DNA from 3 places in the Pseudomonas sp. LBUM1658 genome. Region 2 is predicted to be linked to each of the others. Evidence: riboswitches for the same ligand, from Rfam matches in the RefSeq annotation. Region 2 holds a riboswitch; each other region holds the start of a gene.
What was found. A riboswitch is a leader RNA that binds a small molecule or an ion and turns the genes downstream of it on or off. The one in region 2 is predicted to bind cobalamin.
Positions count from the first base shown of each region.

Region 1 (7,130 bases), 250 kb from region 2:
ACGAAGCCTTGCGCCGGGACAGCTACGCCGATGCGCCGGCACCGAGCTGGTCGACCCTGTGGGCGGGCAATGACAACGCGCTGCTGAGCATTTTTCGGCACTTCGACAGCGCCTCGGTGAGCAAGGGCTTGATCGGTGAAGTGCCGCAAACCCTGTGGCTGTTCGACTATCCGTTGCTGGAGCGCACCTATTACCAGTTGGCGGTCAATTTCGATGTGTTCGGCAACGTTTCCCACCAGGCGCAGACCCGTCTGTACTTTGACCTGATCCGCAACGGCGCCGAGCAGAACTTCCTGCGTCTGATGCCGGCCGACTCCCGGGATGCCTACCTCGACGATTGGTACCAGAACAGCGGCAAGTTCAAGATGTGGCTGGCCTATGAGTCCATCGATAACGACCAGCCCACGGCATTGAATCTGGATGAGCAGGATCCGAAGCGGGACTTCGTCAATCAATTGCTGATTCGCTACGGTGACTTGAACGCCAGGCCCGACCCGATCAACCGCTGCGGCGGGGCTTATTGCTCGCGGCCGAACATCGATCCGGCCCTGCAGGAAGCCGAACAGGCCTTGAGCCAGCTGGCTTCGCACCCGGCCGCCGGGCTCAGGGTGGTCGACCAGCTGCCGGAAGCCACGGTGCTGCGCATCGAGAGTCAAAGCGGCAAACGCGAGGTCTACAGCCTGCTGCGCAATCGCGCCCACAGCAACGTGGCGTTCATGCTCGGCGAATCCCTGCGTTATCAGCCGGGGCTGGATACCGTCACAATTTATCCGGGGGTGCTGAGCAGCTATCCGAACTTTATCTTCAACATTCCAGCCGGGCAGGTGCCTGATTTTGTTGCACGGATGGAGCAGGTCAGGGACGCCGGCGGGTTCGAGAAAATCGTCGAGCGTTGGGGGATTCGTCGCAGTCATCCGCAGTTCTGGCAATATTTCCATGACCTGAGCCAGTACATGCGTGAAACCGAGCCGGTGGAGGCGGGGGTGCTGGACATGAATCGCTACGAAAATCTGTAAGCGCTATGCCGGCCGTCATCGGGGATGACCGGTACTTTCCCGACATAAATACTAGGACTTTGTCCGGCGCGATGATTGGCGTAAACTGCGTCCAAGCCTGTGAGGAGTCTCCATGACCGCCATAACCATTACCGACGCCGCCCACGATTATCTGGCTGATCTGCTATCCAAGCAGAACACCCCGGGGATTGGCATCCGCGTTTTTATCACCCAGCCGGGCACCCAGTATGCCGAAACCTGCATTGCCTATTGCAAGCCGGGTGAGGAAAAACCGGAAGATACCGCGCTGGGGCTCAAAAGCTTCACCGCTTATATCGATTCCTTCAGCGAAGCCTTCCTTGACGATGCCGTGGTTGATTACGCCACCGATCGCATGGGTGGCCAGTTGACCATCAAGGCGCCAAACGCCAAAGTGCCGATGGTCAACGCTGACAGCCCGATCAACGAGCGCATCAGCTATTACCTGCAAACCGAAATCAACCCGGGGCTGGCCAGCCACGGTGGTCAGGTCAGCCTGATCGAGGTGGTTGAAGACGGTATCGCCGTGCTGAAGTTCGGTGGCGGTTGCCAGGGTTGCGGCCAGGCCGATGTCACCCTGCGTGAAGGCATCGAGCGCACGCTGCTCGAGCGCATTCCCGAGCTCAAGGGTGTACGTGACGTCACCGACCACACGCAGAAAGAAAACGCCTACTACTAAGGCGTTCGCTGCAAACAGAAAAAACGGCTGTGGCGAGGGGGCTTGCCCCCGCTGGGGTGCGAAGCAGCCCTAAAATCTGCGACCGCGATTTGTCAGGTAAAACGCGTGCCTCTGGTTACGACTGCTACGCAGCCGAGCGGGGGCAAGCCCCCTCGCCACAGGTTCTGCGCTCACTCGGGCAATGGCTTATGGTCTGTACAAATGCGCATGCCCTGCACGATACAACGACGACTCACTGAAATTGTCACTGCCCAGCACCCGGCCCACCAGAATCAGCGCCGTACGGCGAAATCCCTTGGCCTGAACCTTTTGCGCGATATCTGCCAGCGTCCCCACCACCCAATCCTGATCCGGCCAGGTGGCGCGATGAATCACTGCGATCGGGCAGTCCGACCCATAGTGCGGAAGCAGCTCGGCGATGATTTTTTCCAGGTGGTTGACCCCCAGATGAATCGCCATGGTCGCCCCGTGCTGCGCCAGGTTGGCGAGTTCCTCTCCGGCCGGCATCGCGGTTTTGTCGGCATACCGGGTCAGAATCACGCTCTGGGACACATCCGGCAGCGTCAGCTCCGCACCCAGCAGCGCCGCGCAGGCGGCCGTGGCGGTCACGCCGGGGACGATTTCGAAGGGAATATTCAGCTCGCGCAAGTATCGAATCTGCTCGCCAATCGCGCCGTACAGGCTCGGATCACCGGAATGCACCCGAGCCACGTCCTGGCCTCTGCCATGGGCGGTCTTGATCAGTTCAATGATTTGTTCCAAGTGCAACTCGGCGCTGTTGACCACCTGTTCGGCCTGGTGGCCATCCAGCACGGCTGTCGGCACCAGCGAGCCGGCATAGATGATCAGCGGGCAGCTGCGGATCAGCCGCTGGCCTTTGACGGTGATCAGTTCCGGGTCGCCGGGACCTGCGCCGATAAAGTAGACGGTCATGCCGGTCTCCTGTGCAAAGTCGTGGCGGCAATGCTTCAGATGAAGATTGCTCATGATCGAGGGCGGGGATTATCGGGGATTTTACGCGCCGGAGGCTAATGCCAGGGTTGCCTGGCCGTATTTTTGCCGCAGGATCAGCAGCCTGGCCGGGGTTTGCGCCAGTTGTTCGGCCAGTGCCAGGGCCGCGCTTTCAGCCACGCCGTAGCAGCCGGTGCGCTCGAAGGCTATCTCTGAGTGATGGCTGAGGTGTGGCTCAAAACTGGCGAGTTGCGTGCTACTGAACAGCGTCAGCGGCAGTGCCAGTTGCTCGGCCAGTTCGAGCAGGCCAGGCTCATCGCGTTTCAAGTCGATACTGGCCAAGGCCCGGATCGCTCGAAGCTCGATGTTATGGGCCTGCAACGCCTGGTCGAGCAACGCCCGCAGTGTGCTGGCGGGGCAACCACGCTGGCAGCCCAGTCCGACCACCAGGGTCGGCGCTGTGCTGATCGGCGTCATGAGTGTTACTGACCTGCGCCGTTGCGGCGGAACAACCAGGCGCTGATCAGGCCAAGGGCCAGCCAGAACGCCGCGTTGGTCAACTGCGAGGCGATTTTGAATTGGGCTTCGAGCGCTTCCGGGGCGAGCATCGAATGCACTTCGGGCTGTGGTGCGCCAATGATGTGCGGCACGGCCAGAGTCGCCACGCCGAGGATCTTCAGCGCCCAATGTTTGCCGAACACGATCAGCGCGATGCCGACGGCGGTGGACGCCGCGGTACCGACCCACCAGATCTGCCGTTGCGCCAGGTCGGCCGCGGCAGTACCCGGCAGCTCGGGCGGCAGGCCCAGAGTCGGCGCCAGGCAGAAGGTCGCGTAACCGGCCAGACCCCAGAGCAAGCCCTGAGAGGTACGGCTCGGTGTGCGCAAGGTGTAGAGACCGGCGAGCATCAGGGCGAAACCGACCGCCACCACCAAATTGCCACCGGTGGTCGACAGCACGCGCTGCCAGCCGTCTTCCGGCTGCCAGGCTTCGGCGTCATGGGTGTGAGCGGCGACCGCGCCTTCAGCATGTTCGTGAACTTCGGCAGCCGGGGCATTTTCATAGGTTTCCGCCTGGAGAATCAGCGGCGCGACCCAGAAGCTTTGCAGCAGGGTCAGCAACAAGGCCGCGAGCAGACCGGTGAAACCTGCGGTTTGCGCAATACGCTTGATCATGTCGGCAGGTCTCAGTGGCACGGAAAGGCGGAGCTGTGACGGGTGTCGTGGGCGGCATTGTGCACCGCTTCTATGTGCGAGAAGCCGGCGAAATACACCAGGCACGCGCCGAGAATCGATGCGCCGATAGCGGCAATCAGGCGTTGGCTGAGGGTGGTTGTGGTGCTGCTGGTGCCTGCGTGGCGGGTGCTGCTGATGATCGACATGGCGCTTCCCTCTGGTGTGTCAGTGGGTGATTCGAGCGCAGGAAAACCCCGCGAGACAGGCCCGCAGAGGTTCAAACAGCGCCCGCCCACCGCGGGTTTGTTATTCAGTATTGCGGGCCGGTCTCCGGGCTCGCGAGGGGCTGGGCTTGCGCCCGAGCCTGCAAGAATCACCTTCCCATGCCGAACTGCTGGCACAGTGGATCTGACTCTTCGCTCGCTTACCGTTGCGGGGGCAGCACCGGACTGATCAAGGCTTGAGTAAAGCACATGACTCACCGGTTTCCCGTTTCACCCTGTGAAGGGCACCCGTAACAAGGCGTGTAGGAGAGCATGGGCGGGGGCTGGGAGTCAATTGGCAAGGGTTCTCAACTGAAGATTGCGCAGGTCCCTGTGGCGAGGGGGCTTGCCCCCGTTCGAGCGCGAAGCGGTCGCAATTGGGTTTACTCGTACTACCTGATGAATCGTGGTTGCAGATTTTACGACTGCTGCGCAGCCGAGCGGGAGCAAGCTCCCTCGCCACAGGTGACCGCAATAGCCGATGAACATTGACCCGCCCTCAAGCGATGCGTAGCCTTGCGCTTTCGAGGTTCTTCGGCACTCAAACCGAAGCTAAGAAGGGAACGCGGTCAATGCCGCGGCTGCCCCCGCAACTGTGAACGGTCAGGTTTTCTGCCATGCCACTGCGCCATCTATCCAGAGGCGCGGGAAGGCGCAGAACTCGCCAGTCGAAAGACTGGCACACCGTCAGCCAGGAGACCTGCCTCGTCCCAGATTCTCACTACAACCGGGCGGGGTGATCCGGTGGCGAAATCTTCCGCGCTTGTGCGCGCGGTCAAGTCGTCCCGTATGCCCGCCACCTTGCCAAAGGGCATCCGATGAAAACACTGGCCAAACTTCCCGTCACCATCGTTACCGGCTTCCTCGGCTCGGGCAAAACCACTTTGCTGCGGCACATGCTCGACAACGCCCAGGGCCGGCGCATCGCAGTGATCGTCAACGAATTTGGCGAGCTGGGTATCGACGGCGAAATCCTCAAGCAGTGCTCCATCGGTTGCACTGAAGAAGAAGCCAGCGGCCGGGTCTATGAACTGGCCAACGGTTGCCTGTGCTGCACGGTCCAGGAAGAGTTCTTCCCGGTGATGCGCGAGTTGGTTGCCCGTCGCGCTGACCTGGACCACATCCTCATTGAAACCTCCGGCCTGGCCCTGCCAAAACCCCTGGTACAAGCCTTCCAGTGGCCGGAAATCCGTAGCGCCTGCACCGTCGATGCGGTGATCACCGTAGTCGACAGCCCGGCCGTGGCCGCTGGCACCTTCGCCGCGTTCCCGGACCAGGTGGATGCCCAGCGCAAGCTCGATCCGAACCTGGACCACGAGTCGCCGCTGCATGAGCTGTTCGCTGACCAACTGGCCAGTGCCGACCTGGTAATCCTCAACAAGGCCGATTTGATCAGCCCTGAAGACCTTGCCCGTGTGCGCCTGGAAGTCGCCGAAGAACTGCCGCCAGCGGTCAAAGTCATCGAAGCCAGCAGCGGTCGGGTGCCACTGGATGTTTTGATCGGCTTGGGCGCCGGCTCCGAAGAACACATCGACAGCCGTCACAGCCACCACGACCATCACCACGGCGACGCTGATGGTGAAGGGCATGATGACCATGACCACGACGCTTTCGATTCCATCTCCATCGAACTGCCGCAAGCCGACGAAAGCCTGCTGCTCGACGCCCTGACACAACTGGTGGTCGAGCACGGCATCCTGCGGGTCAAGGGCTTCGCCGCGGTTCCGGGTAAGCCGATGCGCCTGCTGATTCAGGGCGTGGGCACGCGCTTTGACAAACACTTCGACCGCGCCTGGCGCGCCGAAGAATCCCGTGCGACCCACCTGGTGCTGATCGGACAGCAACTGGACGCAGCCCTGATCGAAGCGCAATTGCGCGCCGCCCTCAGCGTCTGACCCATGCATCTGCTCAGGACCCAGCCGGGCGGTTTCGTCTCGGATGACAACATTGCCGACCTTGGCCAAACCCCCGCCGAGCTGGTGATCCTGTGCAGCGGCGATTCCAGCCTGGCACTGCTCGCCGAAGCCGCGCAGCAGTTGCCGGAGGATTATCCGAGCCTGCGCCTTGCCAACCCGATGCAGGTGCAGAATCACGCCTCGGTCGACCTGTATGTCGACGAAGTACTGCGTCACGCAAAAATCATCCTGATCTCGCTGCATGGCGGAATCGGCTATTGGCGGTACGGCGTGGAGCGGCTGGTGCAGCTGGCCGAGCAGGGTGTGCAACTGATTCTGGTGCCGGGCGATGATCGCCCCGACCCTGAGTTGAGCGACCTGAGCACGGTGGCCGTCGAAGACCGCGATCGGCTTTGGCACTACTTGCGCCAAGGCGGTATGGGCAATGCGCTGGACCTGTATCGCTGCCTGGCCAGTCGCTGGCTGGGCCGCGATTACCCCTGGGCCGAACCACAAGTCCTGCCGCGCACGGCGATTTACCATCCGCTCAAAAGCCCCGCCGCACTCAGCGACTGGCAAACTGATTGGCGCGCCGATCAGCCGGTGGCGGCGGTGTTGTTTTATCGCTCGCACTTGCAGGCGGCCAACACCGCGTTCATCGATGTGTTCTGCCAGCGTTTGCAGGCAGCGGGGCTCAACCCGTTGCCGATTGCGCTGGCCAGTCTGAAGGAGCCCGGCTGCCTGACGGTAGTCGAGGACTTGCTGGATGAAGTCTCAGCCTCGGTGATTTTGAACACTACCGGCTTTGCCCAGTCCAGCCCCGAAGCCCCGCACCTGCGACCGTTCCGCCGCAATATTCCGGTGATCCAGGCGATCTGCGCCCAGGACAACGAGCCCGGCTGGCGCGCCAGTGAGCAGGGCCTCGGGCCGCGGGACCTGGCGATGCATATCGCCTTGCCGGAACTGGACGGACGGATCATCAGTCGGCCCATCAGCTTCAAGGACCTGGCCTGGCGCAGCGAGCGCAGCCAGTCGGATGTGGTTTGCTACCGCGCTGCACCTGCGCGCATGGACTTCGTCGCCGAACTGGCGCGGCGCTGGATCGAGCTGGCGCGGGTGCCGAACAGCGAAAA
Region 1 covers NZ_CP166798.1:4,192,558-4,199,687, reverse strand. The annotation lists partial or broken gene ACA064_RS19240 (fatty acid cis/trans isomerase) at 1-1,016, shown strand, start outside; gene nfuA (Fe-S biogenesis protein NfuA) at 1,129-1,713, shown strand; gene cobM (precorrin-4 C(11)-methyltransferase) at 1,900-2,646, opposite strand; gene ACA064_RS19225 (cobalamin biosynthesis protein) at 2,728-3,141, opposite strand; gene ACA064_RS19220 (CbtA family protein) at 3,147-3,839, opposite strand; gene ACA064_RS19215 (CbtB domain-containing protein) at 3,851-4,045, opposite strand; cobalamin riboswitch at 4,144-4,370, opposite strand; cobalamin riboswitch at 4,613-4,824, shown strand; gene cobW (cobalamin biosynthesis protein CobW) at 4,921-5,997, shown strand; gene cobN (cobaltochelatase subunit CobN) at 6,001-7,130, shown strand, end outside.
Region 1: linked by a shared signal. The riboswitch ahead of ACA064_RS19215 (CbtB domain-containing protein) and the one ahead of ACA064_RS17935 (ABC transporter substrate-binding protein) in region 2 are both predicted to bind cobalamin.

Region 2 (7,130 bases):
CTCTCGTATGCATCGCTGTTGAAGATTTCCAACCAGGGGCCCGCGCCAGGCATAGGTACGCGAAAATTGTTCATCGTCTGCTCATTCAGGCTTGCGATGACTACTACGTCTCTGCCAACTCGTTCCAGCCACCGATGAAACACCAGGACGCGTTGGAAATTGTCCATCATCAGGACGTTAGTCTGCTCACCGCGAAGAGCAGGCTGCTTTCGCCTCAACCCTATGAGCTCCCTGGTGAAGCGATGGAAATCGCGCATGGTCCGGTCTGAATCCAGGCCACCCCAGAATATAAGGGTGTCCGGATGATTGACGGGATCATCAGCCCATTTTTTGTCCTCATAAAACTCCTGGCCCATGAAGATCATCGGGATACCCGGCATGGTCAGAAGCAATCCGGTCGCGACGCGGGAACGGCTCGTGGCATGCCAGGTTCGCGTATTCCCACCGCCCGCAGCGAGCAATGGGATTCGCTCGGACCTGTCACGATAGACCTCATCGTGGTTTTCCACGCACTGTACCGCTCGCCACGCATCACGAAAGCCCGGCGCACGAATTTGATCAACTACCCCCTGCCAGTCCAGCGGTGCGTTCCTTCCCGCCGCTGCTTGCTTGATAAGGTCACGAATCGCGAGTCGCAGGCCGTTATGCCAGCTTGCATCGAAGTCAGCGCCAGCGTGTTCCATAGGCCGTACAACAGCGGGATCCGGCCCCCAATACTCTGCGATGTTGATTACCGCAGGATCGCGGCTGCGGATTGTCTGGTTGAGATGCTGGCAGAACAGCCATCCGCTGCCGATATTTTCCTGGTCGATCACCGTCACCTGATCGTAGCGAAAGCCGTCGACATGGTATTCATCGGCAAAGAATGCCGCATTATCGATCAGGAACTGTCTGACATCACTGCTCCACATCGCGAATACCGGCCCCGTGTGGTCGCGGTCAGAGAAGTAAAGGCTGTCGTTCGGGTTCATGCCGGCGGCGCGATCGAAGAAGTAAATGGACTCAGCCTGGCCGCGGATATCCCCGGACGCGTGGTTGTAAACCAGGTCAAAAATCACAGCGATGTTGTAGTGATGACAGATATCGATCAGTACTTTCAGCTGATTGATACCGACCTCAAGTATCCCTCGCGTCAGGGGAGACTTCCCCTTCTGAACAAGCAGGCGATTTGCGAGTGCCAGGTACGGATCCAGTTCTGCTGCGCTGACAAAGTAGTCCATTTCCGGCGAGAACAGATCCGATCCGTTATAGCCCATGCTGCGCGGCGTGCTGTACTCACCGATCGGTAGCGGTTCGATAGCGTTGATGCCTAAATCGGCCAGGTATTCGATCCGGGCAAGCACGTCGAGGAAAGTTGCGACGCGGTTCGGCAGCCCAGGGCCGTACCAGGTACCTACATGTAACTGATAGATGATGAGGTCGCTGAACTCCGGCATTTGCCAGTTCCAGTCCTGCCAGGGGAAGCTGAGCGCCGAGCGGATTATGCAGGAAGGATTCGGCCATTCCGCTGTCAGCTCGCGAGCATAGGGATCGCGTTTGAAGCCCTCCGAGCCTTCACCCACGATATAGAACTTGTACTTGTTCCCGTCAGTCGCGCCGGTGACAAAGCCCGTCCAACGTCCATCAGTCTGGCGCATCAACTGCGTGGAGTCGTTCCTGACCCAACCGTTGAAATCGCCACATACATGGACTTCCCGGGCGCGCGGAGCCCACACGCGAAACGTCGCTCCGCCCGCGGTCAGGTTCGCGCCCATCGGGGTAGTCGGGGAAATATGATTCTGCGAAAGTGCCATGCTTTACCTCCTCCAAACCCCCCGTTGCAGACGCGGGTCCTTCGAATGGTGGAATCGGCTAGTCGTACCCGCCAATCGTGCACAGCGTGATGGTCTTGTCTCCATCGTTCACGAGCGAGGGCTATTGACCGCCTCTTATCAGTGCGATCCCATAGACTCACTGGAGTATCAGCTGACCTGCGGCGCAGTGTTGCCCGCTCTCCTGCGCCAGCGCGATCCTGGAAGCCGGCTGCAGAAAGTCGAGCAAGGCCTGCTGGGTGTCATGCAAGGCCGCCTGGTGTTCCATATCGAGGAAGTGCCCGGCGTTCTTGATGGTATGGAACCGGGACTGAGGGGCATGATCGGCAAACAGCCGGGCGTCCTCCACCGAGGTGTACTCATCCCATTCGCCGTTGACAAACAGCAGCGGGATTTCGATGGCATCGGCACAGGCGATGTAGCAGTGGATGTCGTGGGTCAGCACCTCATTGACGTGGAAATGCATCTGCCTGTATTCGTGCTCGGCCAGGCTGCTGACATGGCGGTGATTAAAGCGTTTGAACAGCGATGGCAGGTGCTTGCCAATAGTGCTGTTGATCAAGCGCCCGACATTGGCGCGATCAGAGGCATGGAGAAAGTTCAGGCCGCTCTCCAGATAATCGCGCATCGGTGTACTGATCCGCGCCGCGAATGAATTGATCACCGCCTTCTCGATTCGTCGCGGCCGCTGAGCCAGCGCCAGCAAGGTAGCCGCCCCGCCCCAGGAAAAGGACAGCACATGGTGCACACAAAAGTGTTCGATCAGTTCCAGCAGTATCTGTGCCTCGTCTTCCTTATGGATCGGTTGGTCCTGGAGGTTATGTAGTCTCGACTGACCGGCGTAGGGCTGGTCGTAGAGAACCACATTGAATCGCGGCTGCAGATAACGCACCGTTTGGGCAAAGGATGCGGTGGTTGTCAGCGAGCCGTTGACCAGAATGATGGTCTTGTCAGCGGCGGCGTTGAGATAGTGCTCGGTATAAACCTTGTATTTCTTGCAAACCTCGACGATGGCAGTTTCGGGCATCATGTCATTATCTTCCTGGAACAAATTGGACTAAACGCACAGCGTGAGCAACTGCCCACAAGGCCATATCGCAGAAAGCAGGACACGTGGACCTGACAGTGAAGTGCCAGGCAAACACATTAATAACTTAAGGCGATTTTCATGCGTCAACACAGACCCCTGCGCCGGTTTAACCTGGCAGCAAGTACAAGCAACGACAATGCGAGGGTGCCTGGATGGCTATCGTGACCATAGAGTCACTAACTGACCATAGAATCAGAGTTAAGCAGGGATTTTCCCGTCTGCAAGAGCGCGGACAAGTTGTTCCGTCTGATCGTAAGCGCTGAACTGGCTCAGGTCCCGGATCTTCGATCCCGATGCAGAGACCTCGCCGGACTTGCAGCTTTCGAGACATAGGATCGCGCTGAGCGGCATGATCGACTACCATGCCGCCGCCGGTTTCCACATGGGATTAATAGGGAATCCGTGGTGCTGACTCAGCATCAAACGGAACTGCCCCCGCAACTGTAGGTGCTGAGCCTGCTCCTGAACTGCCACTGGGATCACTCCCGGGAAGGCTGGAGCCAGGCGATGACGCATCAGTCAGGAGACCTGCCGGCCAAGCAAAATCACTAACCGGCGGGGTGTCCGGGAAGGACATCCTTGCCGCGTGGGTCACTTGAGTGATCGGCCTTGCACTGCTCTTTTTTGGCAGCGTTCGATGATGTGTTTCCAGACCGTACACCTCTGCTCCGTGTACGATTCAAATGGAGATTGCGTCATGCTGCTGCCCCGCTTTGCCACCCTCATCACGGGCTTGAGTTTTTGCGCCCTCGCCCATGCGGCCCCTACCCATTACCCCCTGACTGTCGAGAACTGCGGCAGCACGCTGACCTTTGAGCAGGCACCTGGCCGCGCCGTGACGATCGGCCAGGCCGGCACCGAAATGCTCTACGCCATGGGCCTCGACGACAGGGTGGTCGGCACTTCGCTGTGGTTCAACGATGTACTGGCCAAGTACAAGGCAGGGAACGACAAGATCGAGCGCCTGGCCAATAACGAGCCGAGTTTCGAGGCGGTGATCGGCAAGCGTCCGGAACTGGTGGCGGTGGAACTGGAATGGATGGTCGGCCCGCAAGGCGTGGTCGGTACCCGCGAGCAGTTCCACGAGCTGCAGATCCCGACCTACCTGATGCCCTCCGACTGTGAAGCCAAGGACAACCTGGTCGGTGCCGACGGCACACGTCTGGAGGCGTTTCGCATTGACAGCCTCTACAAAAGCATCAGCCAACTGGCTGAAATCTTCGATGTGCAGGAACGTGGCCAGCAGCTGAACGCCACACTCAAGGCCAGCCTGGCAACGTCCATTGCCACCGTGCAGAACAAGGATCTGCAGCACACCAGCGCGCTGTTCTGGTTCTCCAGTGCCAGTCTGGATATCGACCCCTATGTCGCCGGGCACAAGGGCATTCCCGACTTCATGCTCAACACTTTGGGTGTGCGTAACGTGGTGGAGTCCGACGAGGAATGGCCAACCGTCGGCTGGGAAACCATCGCTAAGGCCAACCCGACTTTCCTGGTCATCGCGCGTATGGATCGCCGTCGCTTCCCCGCTGACGACCATCAAAAGAAACTGGAATTCCTGCGCAGCGACCCGGTGACCCGCAACATGGACGCGGTGAAAAACAATCGCATCATCATCCTCGACGCAATGGCCATGCAGGCCAGCGTGAGAATGTTCGACGGTCTTGAAACACTGGCAACGGCCATCAACGGCTACGACCTGCCGAAATGACCGTGACGCTGATTCGTACTCTGCTGGCATTGGTGACACTGTTTCTTGCCGTGATTGCCGGTGTGGCCATCGGTGAGACGCCGATCGAGCCGGGCGTGGTGTTCCAGGTGCTGGCCAACAAACTGTGGGCTGCCGGTTATGTCCTCGACCCGATCGACGAAGGCATCGTCTGGAATTACCGCCTGACCCGCGCTCTGGTGGCCGCGGCCTGCGGTGCGGGTCTGGCGACCTGCGGGGTGATCCTGCAATCGCTGTTGCGTAACCCGCTGGCCGATCCTTACCTGCTCGGCATCTCCGCCGGCGCCTCGACGGGCGCGGTGCTGGTGGCGTTGCTGGGCCTGGGGGCGGGGCTTATTTCGCTGTCGGTCGGCGCGTTTGCCGGGGCCGTTGCCGCCTTCGCCGTGGTTGTTTTGCTGGCCCGTGCCAGCGGCTCACCCGGCGGCACCGGGCAGATCATCCTGGCCGGGATTGCCGGTTCGCAATTGTTCAATGCGCTCACTGCGTTTCTGATCACTAAGTCGGCCAGTTCCGAACAGGCCCGCGGCATCATGTTCTGGTTGCTGGGCAATCTCAGTGGCGTGCGCTGGCCATCGGTGTGGCTGGCGGTGCCCGTGGCATTGACCGGTCTCGCGGTTTGCCTGTGGCACCGCCGGGCGCTGGATGCCTTCGCCTTTGGCGCCGACTCGGCCGCCTCGCTCGGCATTGCGGTGCGCCGGGTGCAATTTCTGCTGATCAGTTGCGCCGCACTGGTGACCGCGGTGATGGTGTCGATTGTCGGCTCCATCGGTTTCGTCGGGCTGGTCATTCCCCATGCCGTGCGCCTGTTGCTGGGTACCCGGCATGCGCGTCTGCTGCCGGCCAGTGCGCTGGGCGGGGCACTGTTCCTGATCGCCGCTGACGTCCTTTCCCGGACTCTGATCAAAGGACAGGTGATCCCTGTCGGCGTCATCACTGCATTGGTCGGTGCTCCGGTGTTCGCTTTGATCCTGATCGGCCGGAGGAATGCCCGATGAATGCTGCCACGCCTGTTATCGGTGAATCCGTGCTGAGTTGTTCCGGCCTTGGTTTCCATGTCCGCGACGTTGAACTGCTGCATGACATCAACCTGGACATTCGTCGCGGCGAGACCCTCGGCATCGTTGGGCCGAATGGTTCGGGAAAATCGACGCTGCTCAAACTGCTGGCCGGGTTGCGGGTACCCACCCGAGGCGAAGCTCGCCTGGACGGACAGCGCCTCAAGGAACTGCCTCGCCGAACTATCGCGCAGACGCTGGCGGTGGTCGAACAACAGGCCGACACCGATGATGGGATCAGTGTGTTCGATGCCGTCGCCTTGGGTCGAACACCTTGGTTGTCAGCGTTAAGCCCTTGGTCGAGCAAGGACCATGACATCGTCCAGCAGGCCTTGTGTGACGTCGATGCGGTTCACCTTTGCAGCCGCTCCTGGCGCAGTCTCTCCGGTGGCGAACGTCAACGCGTGCACATCGCTCGTGCCTTGGCCCAGCGCCCTAAAATCCTGTTGCTGGACGAGCCGACCAATCACTTGGATATCCAGCATCAGCTGGCAATTCTACAGGTTGTGCAGGCCCTGCCTGTGACGACGCTGATAGCTCTGCACGACCTCAACCAGGCGCTGACCTGTGATCGTTTAGCGGTACTGGAACGGGGGCGATTAGTCGCCCTCGGCAAGCCGCTTGAGGTGCTGACGCCCAAACGCCTGCAGGACACCTTCGGCGTGCAGGCGCATTACCTTGTCGACCCTTTCGACGGTGCGCGGATTCTGCGCTTTCGTTCTGCTTGATTTGTTTACGGATACTTGATCATGGGTATTGATACGCCTGGCCGTCGAGTACCCGCTTACAGGGGGGTTCTCACCCCTCAAGCCACTGGCAGACGGCACTCCATATGGGTCGTTTGCCAAACCGGTTCGGCCTCTACATTGATCACCTCAAAATCTTGCTTACGCCAGAAGTCTATTGCACCGGGCAGGAACGGATGGGTGTGCAGATAGATCACTTCGACCCGGGCCTCCATCGCCAACCCCTTCAATGATCTGTAAAGCTCGCCAGCCACACCCGAGCGACGGAACTCGGGCAGGACGAACAACCGCACGACCTCTACTACCTTGAACCCACGATAATCAATTTGTGGAAAGCGATAGTCATATGCAAGATATCCGATCGAGGCGATGATCCGTCCTTTATCACGGGCTACCAGAAACCGTCCTTCGCCCCGAAGGTAAATCTCGTCAAAATTTGCCAGGTCGGCGGGCAAGCCGGCAGTGTCCAGGTTGGGGAAGAGCTCGGAGCGTGCCTGGATGACAAAATTTAAAACGTCGGGTATTTCAACCCGAGACACCGCTTCGATATTTGGTTGATTACTCATACATAGTGAACGCTTATAAGTTTCAAGTCCCATACCCCTGTTCATAGCAACGCCCCCTAACCGGATGCAACTCATCATTTACAGATACCCCTTGCCGTAATGCCGGTCAGTTAAGCGGATTTTTTGCGAAGAG
Region 2 covers NZ_CP166798.1:3,944,878-3,952,007, forward strand. The annotation lists gene ACA064_RS17925 (alpha amylase C-terminal domain-containing protein) at 1-1,793, opposite strand, end outside; gene ACA064_RS17930 (alpha/beta fold hydrolase) at 1,951-2,841, opposite strand; cobalamin riboswitch at 3,257-3,451, shown strand; gene ACA064_RS17935 (ABC transporter substrate-binding protein) at 3,599-4,612, shown strand; gene ACA064_RS17940 (FecCD family ABC transporter permease) at 4,609-5,625, shown strand; gene ACA064_RS17945 (ABC transporter ATP-binding protein) at 5,622-6,413, shown strand; gene ACA064_RS17950 (GNAT family N-acetyltransferase) at 6,491-6,997, opposite strand.

Region 3 (7,130 bases), 2.4 Mb from region 2:
TGGCTGCGCCAGCCACGCCCGCCGGAGTTGAAACGTTGCTCGATGCGATCGGCAAACCCGCCGAACGCCACCAGCGGATGCCAGCGTTTGGGTTCGCCCAGCAGCGCATCCAGCGCAACCGCGGCGACACTCAATAACGCCACACTCATTGACTCACTCCCCAATAATTCTCATACAGCAAATCACTCAGCGGACGCGGCTGCGCCCAGCCTTCGAGCACCAGCATCGGCGCCGGATAAAATTCCTTTACTGGCCCCAGGCACAACACCGCCAGCGGTTTGGCCCCGGCCGGCAGACCCAGCAGATCGGCCAGTGCCTGGGGCTCGAACAACGACACCCAGCCCATGCCCAGGCCTTCGGCGCGGGACGCCAGCCAGAGGTTTTGAATGGCGCAGGACAAGGACGCCATGTCCATTTCCGGCAACGTTCGGCGGCCGAAAATATGCCGCTCGCGATCATCCATCAGCGCCGCGACCAGCACTTCGGCGCAGTCGTTGATGCCTTCGACTTTCAACTTCATGAACTCGTCGGAACGTTCGCCCAGTGCCTCGGCGGTGCGCACCCGCTCCTCTTCCACCAGTTGCTGGATCTTGCCGCGCAACGGGCGATCACTGATGCGGATAAACCGCCATGGCTGCATCAAGCCAACGCTGGGGGCTTGATGGGCGGCTTCGAGCAGGCGCCGGAGCAGTTCAGGCTCGACCGTGCCGCCGCTGAAATGGCGCATGTCGCGGCGCTCGCCGATGACTCGGTAGACCGCCGCGCGTTCGTCCGAAGAAAATGCGTTGTCAGTCATGGCCTCTTCGCGAGCAAGCCCGCTCCCACATTAGATCGTGCATCCCCTGTAGGAGCGAGCTTGCTCGCGATAGCGGTTTGCGGGCCGGGCGCAAAAAGCGCGGCCACCGCCGATGGATTGGAAGGGAAATAAAAGTGCACATAAGAGGCGGTCATCCGCCCCTCGCGATACACCGCTTCGGCTCCACGCCCACCATTGGGACTCAGGCCACGGGCAATCGGCTCCAGCGCCGTGCTGGTCAACGAGTGGTGATAGGTATGGCCGCGCAGCGAACCCTCGGGCAGCTCAACCGCCTGCAAGGCCAGCGCCGCCAGACGCTTTTGCATCACCGCATCACCCGCCAGCAACCCCGCCAGTTCAGCACGCAAGCCCTCGACATCGGTCAGCGAATCGAGCAGATACAACATGCCGCCACACTCGGCCAGCAGCGGCTTGCCGGCCGCGTGGTGGGCGCGGATCGCGGCCAGCATCGTGGCGTTTTCCGCCAGCGCGACATGATGCAATTCCGGGTAGCCGCCCGGCAGGTACAAGCTGTCAGCCTCGGGCAGTTCGCGGTCATGGATCGGCGAGAAGAACAGCAACTCGGCGCCCATCGCCTGCAACAAGTCCAGGCTCGCGCCATAGGTGAACGCAAAGGCTTCATCGCGGGCCACGGCAATCCGTACACCGGCCAGCAGCGGTTCGGCGACAACCACCTCAGGCGCGGCAAATTCGACCGCTGGCGGCAGCGCTACTTCGCAACTGCTGGCCAAGGCTTCGGCCGCCGCGTCCAGGCGCAGGTCCAGATCATTCAGCTCGCTGGCCTGCACCAGGCCCAGGTGTCGGCTCGGCAGTTCGATCCCGGTTTCCCGGGACAACGCGCCATACCAGCGCAGGCCTTCGGTCAGGCTGCCTTCGAGCAATTGCGCGTGACGCAAGGTGCCTACGCGATTGGCCAGCACGCCGGCAAACGGTAGGTCCGGCTGATAACGCGCCAGGCCCAGGGCCAGGGCGCCGAAGGTCTGGGCCATGGCCGTGCCGTCGATCACTGCAAGCACCGGGACGCCAAAGTGCCGCGCCAGATCGGCGCTCGACGGTGTGCCGTCGAACAGGCCCATGACCCCTTCGATCAGGATCAGGTCTGCTTCGCCCGCCGCTTCCCACAGCAGTCGACGGCTTTCCTGTTCGCCGACCATCCACATATCCAGTTGATACACCGGCGCACCGCTGGCGCGTTCGAGAATCATCGGGTCGAGAAAATCCGGACCGCACTTGAACACCCGAACCTTGCGTCCCTGATTGCGATGCAAGCGGGCCAGAGCGGCGGTCACGGTGGTCTTGCCCTGACCGGAAGCCGGTGCGGCGATCAATACCGCCGGGCAATGACGTACATCCCTCATGCTTGAATACTCACAGCTCGATGCCTTTTTGCGCTTTGATCCCGGCCTGGAACGCATGTTTGAGCACGCCCATTTCGGTGACCGTGTCGGCCAGGTCGATCATTTCGGGTTTGGCGCCGCGACCCGTGACCAGTACATGCTGCATCGGCGGGCGAGCCTGCAAGTCGCTGAGCACCTGGTCCAGGTCCAGATAACCGTGCTTGAGGGCAATATTCAGCTCATCGAGCACCACCAGGCCAATGGCCGGATCACGCAACAATTCACGGGAGACGGCCCAGGCCGCTTCGGCCGCGGCGATGTCACGCTGGCGGTCCTGGGTTTCCCAGGTGAAGCCTTCGCCCATGACGTGAAAGCGTACTTGCTCGGGGAATCGTCGAAAGAACAGCTCCTCACCGGTGCTGTTGCGACCCTTGATGAACTGCACCACGCCGCATTGCATGCCGTGGCCCATGGCCCGGGCGAGCATGCCGAAGGCGGAGCTGCTCTTGCCTTTGCCGTTGCCGGTCAGGACCAGCAGCAATCCGCACTCGTTCGGCGAGTTGGCGATACGTTCGTCGATTACCGCTTTTTTGCGCAGCATGCGTGCCAGATGGCGTTCGTCACGATCGGGGGAATCAGTCATGGAGCAGCTCTCCGTTGGAAATGGATAACGGGGGGCAGGAATAAAAATAGACGGCATTAAGCCTGGCATCGCCCACCGTGATGCCGTTGGATGGATCAGGCCGGTCTCCGGGCTCATGAGTGGGTGTAATCCCCGACTGCGCGCCTTCCCGGGTCGACTCGCGACACAGTGGCACCAAGCACAGTCTTGACTCATTTACCGTTGCGGGGGCAGCGCCGGGATCGCTGCCCGCTCTGTACCAGAACGCGCACTCACCGGCTTCCCTGTTTCACTCTGTCGACCGGGGTCACAGAGCACCTGAAACAAGTCGCGAAGGTTAGAGGGTTGGGGGTGGAGCGTCAATTAAACCCGGGCAACTATCACCCTGGCATTGCCGTACTGTTCAAAAAGCGGCACGCGGCTGACAGGTTGAACCAACCGGCAGTTACGCGTCTCTATGAATACATCAGTGCATTCATAGGGAGATCAGCATGCTCAAGGCCCAACTTGCCCTTGTCATCGTGCTCACTGGCGGGCTTGCAGCCTGTAGTGAAACCGCCACCCTGCAGGTTTCCGATGGCACCGGGCCGTCGCCGAAGCTGCCGGAACCGAACAAAACCCTGATCCCCACGATGAACATCGCCCCGGCCATCGGCTGGCCTGAAGGTGCCAGACCGACCGCCGCGGGTGGCACTCAGGTAGCGGCGTTTGCCGAAGGGCTTGATCATCCGCGCTGGCTTTACGTATTGCCCAACGGTGATGTGCTGGTGGCCGAAACCAACTCGCCGCCCAAGCCCGACGATGGCAAAGGCATTTTGGGCTGGGTCATGGGCAAGGTCATGGGCCGCGCCGGTGCCACCGTCCCGAGCCCGAACCGGATCACCCTGCTGCGGGACAAGGACCATGATGGCATCGCCGAAACCCGCACAGTATTCCTCGAGAACCTCAACTCGCCGTTCGGCATGACCCTGGTGGGCAATGATCTGTACGTGGCGGACACCGACCGCCTGGTGCGCTTCCCTTACCAAAGCGGGCAAACCTCGATCACTGCGCAGCCAACCAAGGTGGTCGACCTGCCCGGCGGCACCCTGAATCACCACTGGACCAAGAACGTGATTGCCAGCAACGATGGCAGCAAGCTCTACGTTACCGTCGGTTCCAACAGCAACGTCGGTGAGAACGGTCTGGAGCAGGAACAAGGTCGCGCAGCGATCTGGGAAGTCGACCGCGCCACCGGTCAGCATCGGATTTTCGCCTCAGGCCTGCGCAACCCCAACGGCCTGGCCTGGGAACCACAGAGCGGGCAACTCTGGACCGCCGTCAACGAACGCGACGAAATCGGCAGCGACCTGGTGCCGGACTACATTACTTCGGTCAAGGACGGCGCCTTCTATGGCTGGCCCTTCAGTTACTACGGCCAGCACGTCGACGTACGCGTCACTCCGCAAGATCCGGCACTGGTGGCCAAAGCCATCGCTCCGGACTACGCCGTCGGCCCGCACACCGCATCATTGGGCCTGACCTTCGCCGAAGGCAGCAAGCTGCCAGCGCCGTTCACCCAAGGCGCATTCATCGGCCAGCACGGCTCCTGGAACCGCAAGCCCCATAGCGGCTACAAAGTAATCTTCGTGCCGTTCAGCGCCGGCAAACCCAGCGGCCAACCGATTGACGTGCTGACCGGCTTCCTCACTGCAGACGAGAAAGCCATGGGCCGACCAGTGGGGGTGGTGATTGATCGGCAAGGAGGATTGCTGGTGGCGGATGATGTGGGGAACAAGATCTGGCGGGTGTCGGCGGCCCCGTAGGAGCTGCCGAAGGCTGCGATCTTTATCGATCTCCTCTACGCCAAAGAAGCGTGGTGGTGCGATCCATGCCTACCGCTTACGGCACAGCGTCAAACCATCGCCCAGCGGCAGCAAAGACAAATCTACCCGCGGGTCATCCTTCAAGGCGCGGTTCAGGGCCTGGATGGCTCGGGTGTCTTCACTCTCGGGATTGACCTCGAGCACTCGCCCGCTCCACAGCGTGTTATCGAAAATCGCCAGCCCGCCGCTTCGCAGCAGACGCAAGGCGCTTTCCAGATAGGCCGGATAGTTGGCCTTGTCGGCATCGATGAAGATCAGATCGAAACTTGCGCCCTGCCTTTGCTGCTCGAGCTGCTCCAGGGTTTCCAGCGCCGGCGCCAGGCGCAAGTCAATCCGTTGTGCCAGGCCCGCCTCCTGCCAGTACCGGCGAGCGGTGGCGTTGTAATCACCGGGGATATCGCAGCAGATCAGACTGCCGTCATCCGGCAAGGCGGCGGCCATGCACAAGGCGCTGTAACCGGTGAAGGTGCCGACTTCCAGCAAGCGCCGGGCGCCGGTCAATTTGACCAACAAGGCGAGAAACTGGCCCTGCTCGGGCGCCACCTGCCAGCGGGCCATGGGCAGTGCCTGGGTTTCATCACGCAAACGGCGCAACAGTGGCGTTTCGCGCAGGGAAACATCCAGCAGGTAGCTGTAGAGGGAGTCGTCGAGATTGAGGGTGCGAGCGGTCATGACAACCTCTGCAAAGGTGCGACCTAAGGGTTACGCGCCAGACGCTCCGGCTGCAACACCCGCTTGGCGCTGAGATAGGCTTTCTGCCAATAGGCTTTGGACAGGGTATCGAGCTTCACCGTTCCGCCGGTGGCAGGCGCATGAACAAATCGGCCTTCGCCGACATAAATCCCGGCATGACTGACTTGCGAGCCGCCATTGGTGGCGAAAAATATCAGGTCGCCGGTCTGCAGTGCATTCTGGTCGACATCCTGCGCACGCATACCGATCATTTCGCGAGTCGTACGCGGCAGAGTGATGCCAGCGGCGTCACGATAAACGTAACCGATCAGACCACTGCAATCGAAACCCGAATCCGGCGTATTGCCGCCCCAGCGATAAGGTGTACCGACCAGGCCCAACGCTTGGAACAGCACATCTTCAGCCACTGGCGAGAATGCTTGGGAGGGGGCGAAAACAGGTGCCCGGATCACCGGCGCAGGTGGCGGAGTACGGCTGGCGCAAGCACTGAGCAGTGCCGCGAAAACGAGAAGCGCAAGGCGGGCCGACGTCGACATGTGCAGAACAATCCTGATCTGGATGCGGCTTTCTCTGCCGTGAGGCTGAAAAGAAAACCGCCTACGCAGAACGTAGGCGGTTTGCCATCAACCATAGATTCAGGATTCTAGCGGCTACGCGGCAAACTTCAAGTAAGACTTTAAGTTCGCCTTACTAAAAGTACGCTTACTTGTGAGCGGTCATTATAGTCGGCGCCATGGCGAGGGCTCGCTTGGCTTCGATGAAGGTCTTGCTCCAGTAGCTATCGCCCAGTTTGTCGACTCGAACACCACCGCTACGGCGGCTGCTGGAGTGGATGAACTGGTCATCACCCAGGTAGATCCCGGCGTGGCTGACGCGGCCACGGCCATTGGTGCTGAAGAACAGCAGATCACCGGGCTTGAGGTTGTTGCGAGCGACCAGCGGAGCGTCCACGTTGATCATTTCGCGAGTGGAACGCGGCAAGTTCATGCCCGCCTCTTCACGAAACAGATAACCGATGAAGCCACTGCAATCGAAGCCTGCCTCGGAGGTGCCGCCGAAACGATAACGGGTACCGATCAGGGACATGCCACGTTCGAGGATGCTATCGGCCAGGACCGGTAGCTGATAAGGCTTGTTATCGTCGAATACGGCCAGTTCTTTTTCAGTCGCCAGATCTTCCAGGTAAACAGTGGAGGACTGTGCAGTAACAGAGTTTTTAACCTGTTGTTGTGGCTCTTGCAGGGGCACTGGAGAGTGCGCAGCGCAACCAAACAACAGGGTAACGAGTGCGAGAGGCACGAGGGGTGCGAAGCGCTTTAGCATGGGCACAACCGTGGCTGATAGTTTTGAAGAGCCGCGACTATGCCTTCTATCATGCTCATTTGCAAATTCAATCGAGGGGAATGTGACTTTTCTGTTTGTCGTTTGCATCTAAGGCCTTAAGCCCCATATAGACGCTTGCGCACCCTGGACCCAGCCTCGGAGCAGGTTTTCTGGCGCCTGAAAAGCGCCAAAAAATGCTGCAAAGCGCGGTTTACCGGGCCATTTACCAGCCGAGGGTTTCTTTCAGGAAGGGAATGGTCAACTTGCGTTGCGCCTGCAACGAAGCCTGATCGAGACGCTCCAGCAGTTCGAACAAGGCGCTCATGCTGCGGGTACCGCGAGTCAGGATAAAGTGTCCGACCTCATCGGTCAGGTGCAGACCGCGACGTGAAGCACGCAGTTGCAGGGCACGCAGTTTGTCTTCATCGGAGAGCGGACGCATCTGGAAAATCAGCGCCAGGGTCAGGCGTGAT
Region 3 covers NZ_CP166798.1:1,536,101-1,543,230, reverse strand. The annotation lists gene cbiB (adenosylcobinamide-phosphate synthase CbiB) at 1-149, opposite strand, end outside; gene bluB (5,6-dimethylbenzimidazole synthase) at 146-796, opposite strand; gene ACA064_RS07060 (cobyrinic acid a,c-diamide synthase CobB) at 793-2,175, opposite strand; gene cobO (cob(I)yrinic acid a,c-diamide adenosyltransferase) at 2,186-2,797, opposite strand; cobalamin riboswitch at 2,879-3,113, opposite strand; gene ACA064_RS07050 (PQQ-dependent sugar dehydrogenase) at 3,268-4,581, shown strand; gene ACA064_RS07045 (class I SAM-dependent methyltransferase) at 4,651-5,313, opposite strand; gene ACA064_RS07040 (C40 family peptidase) at 5,337-5,870, opposite strand; gene ACA064_RS07035 (C40 family peptidase) at 6,037-6,657, opposite strand; gene hda (DnaA regulatory inactivator Hda) at 6,881-7,130, opposite strand, start outside.
Region 3: linked by a shared signal. The riboswitch ahead of cobO (cob(I)yrinic acid a,c-diamide adenosyltransferase) and the one ahead of ACA064_RS17935 (ABC transporter substrate-binding protein) in region 2 are both predicted to bind cobalamin.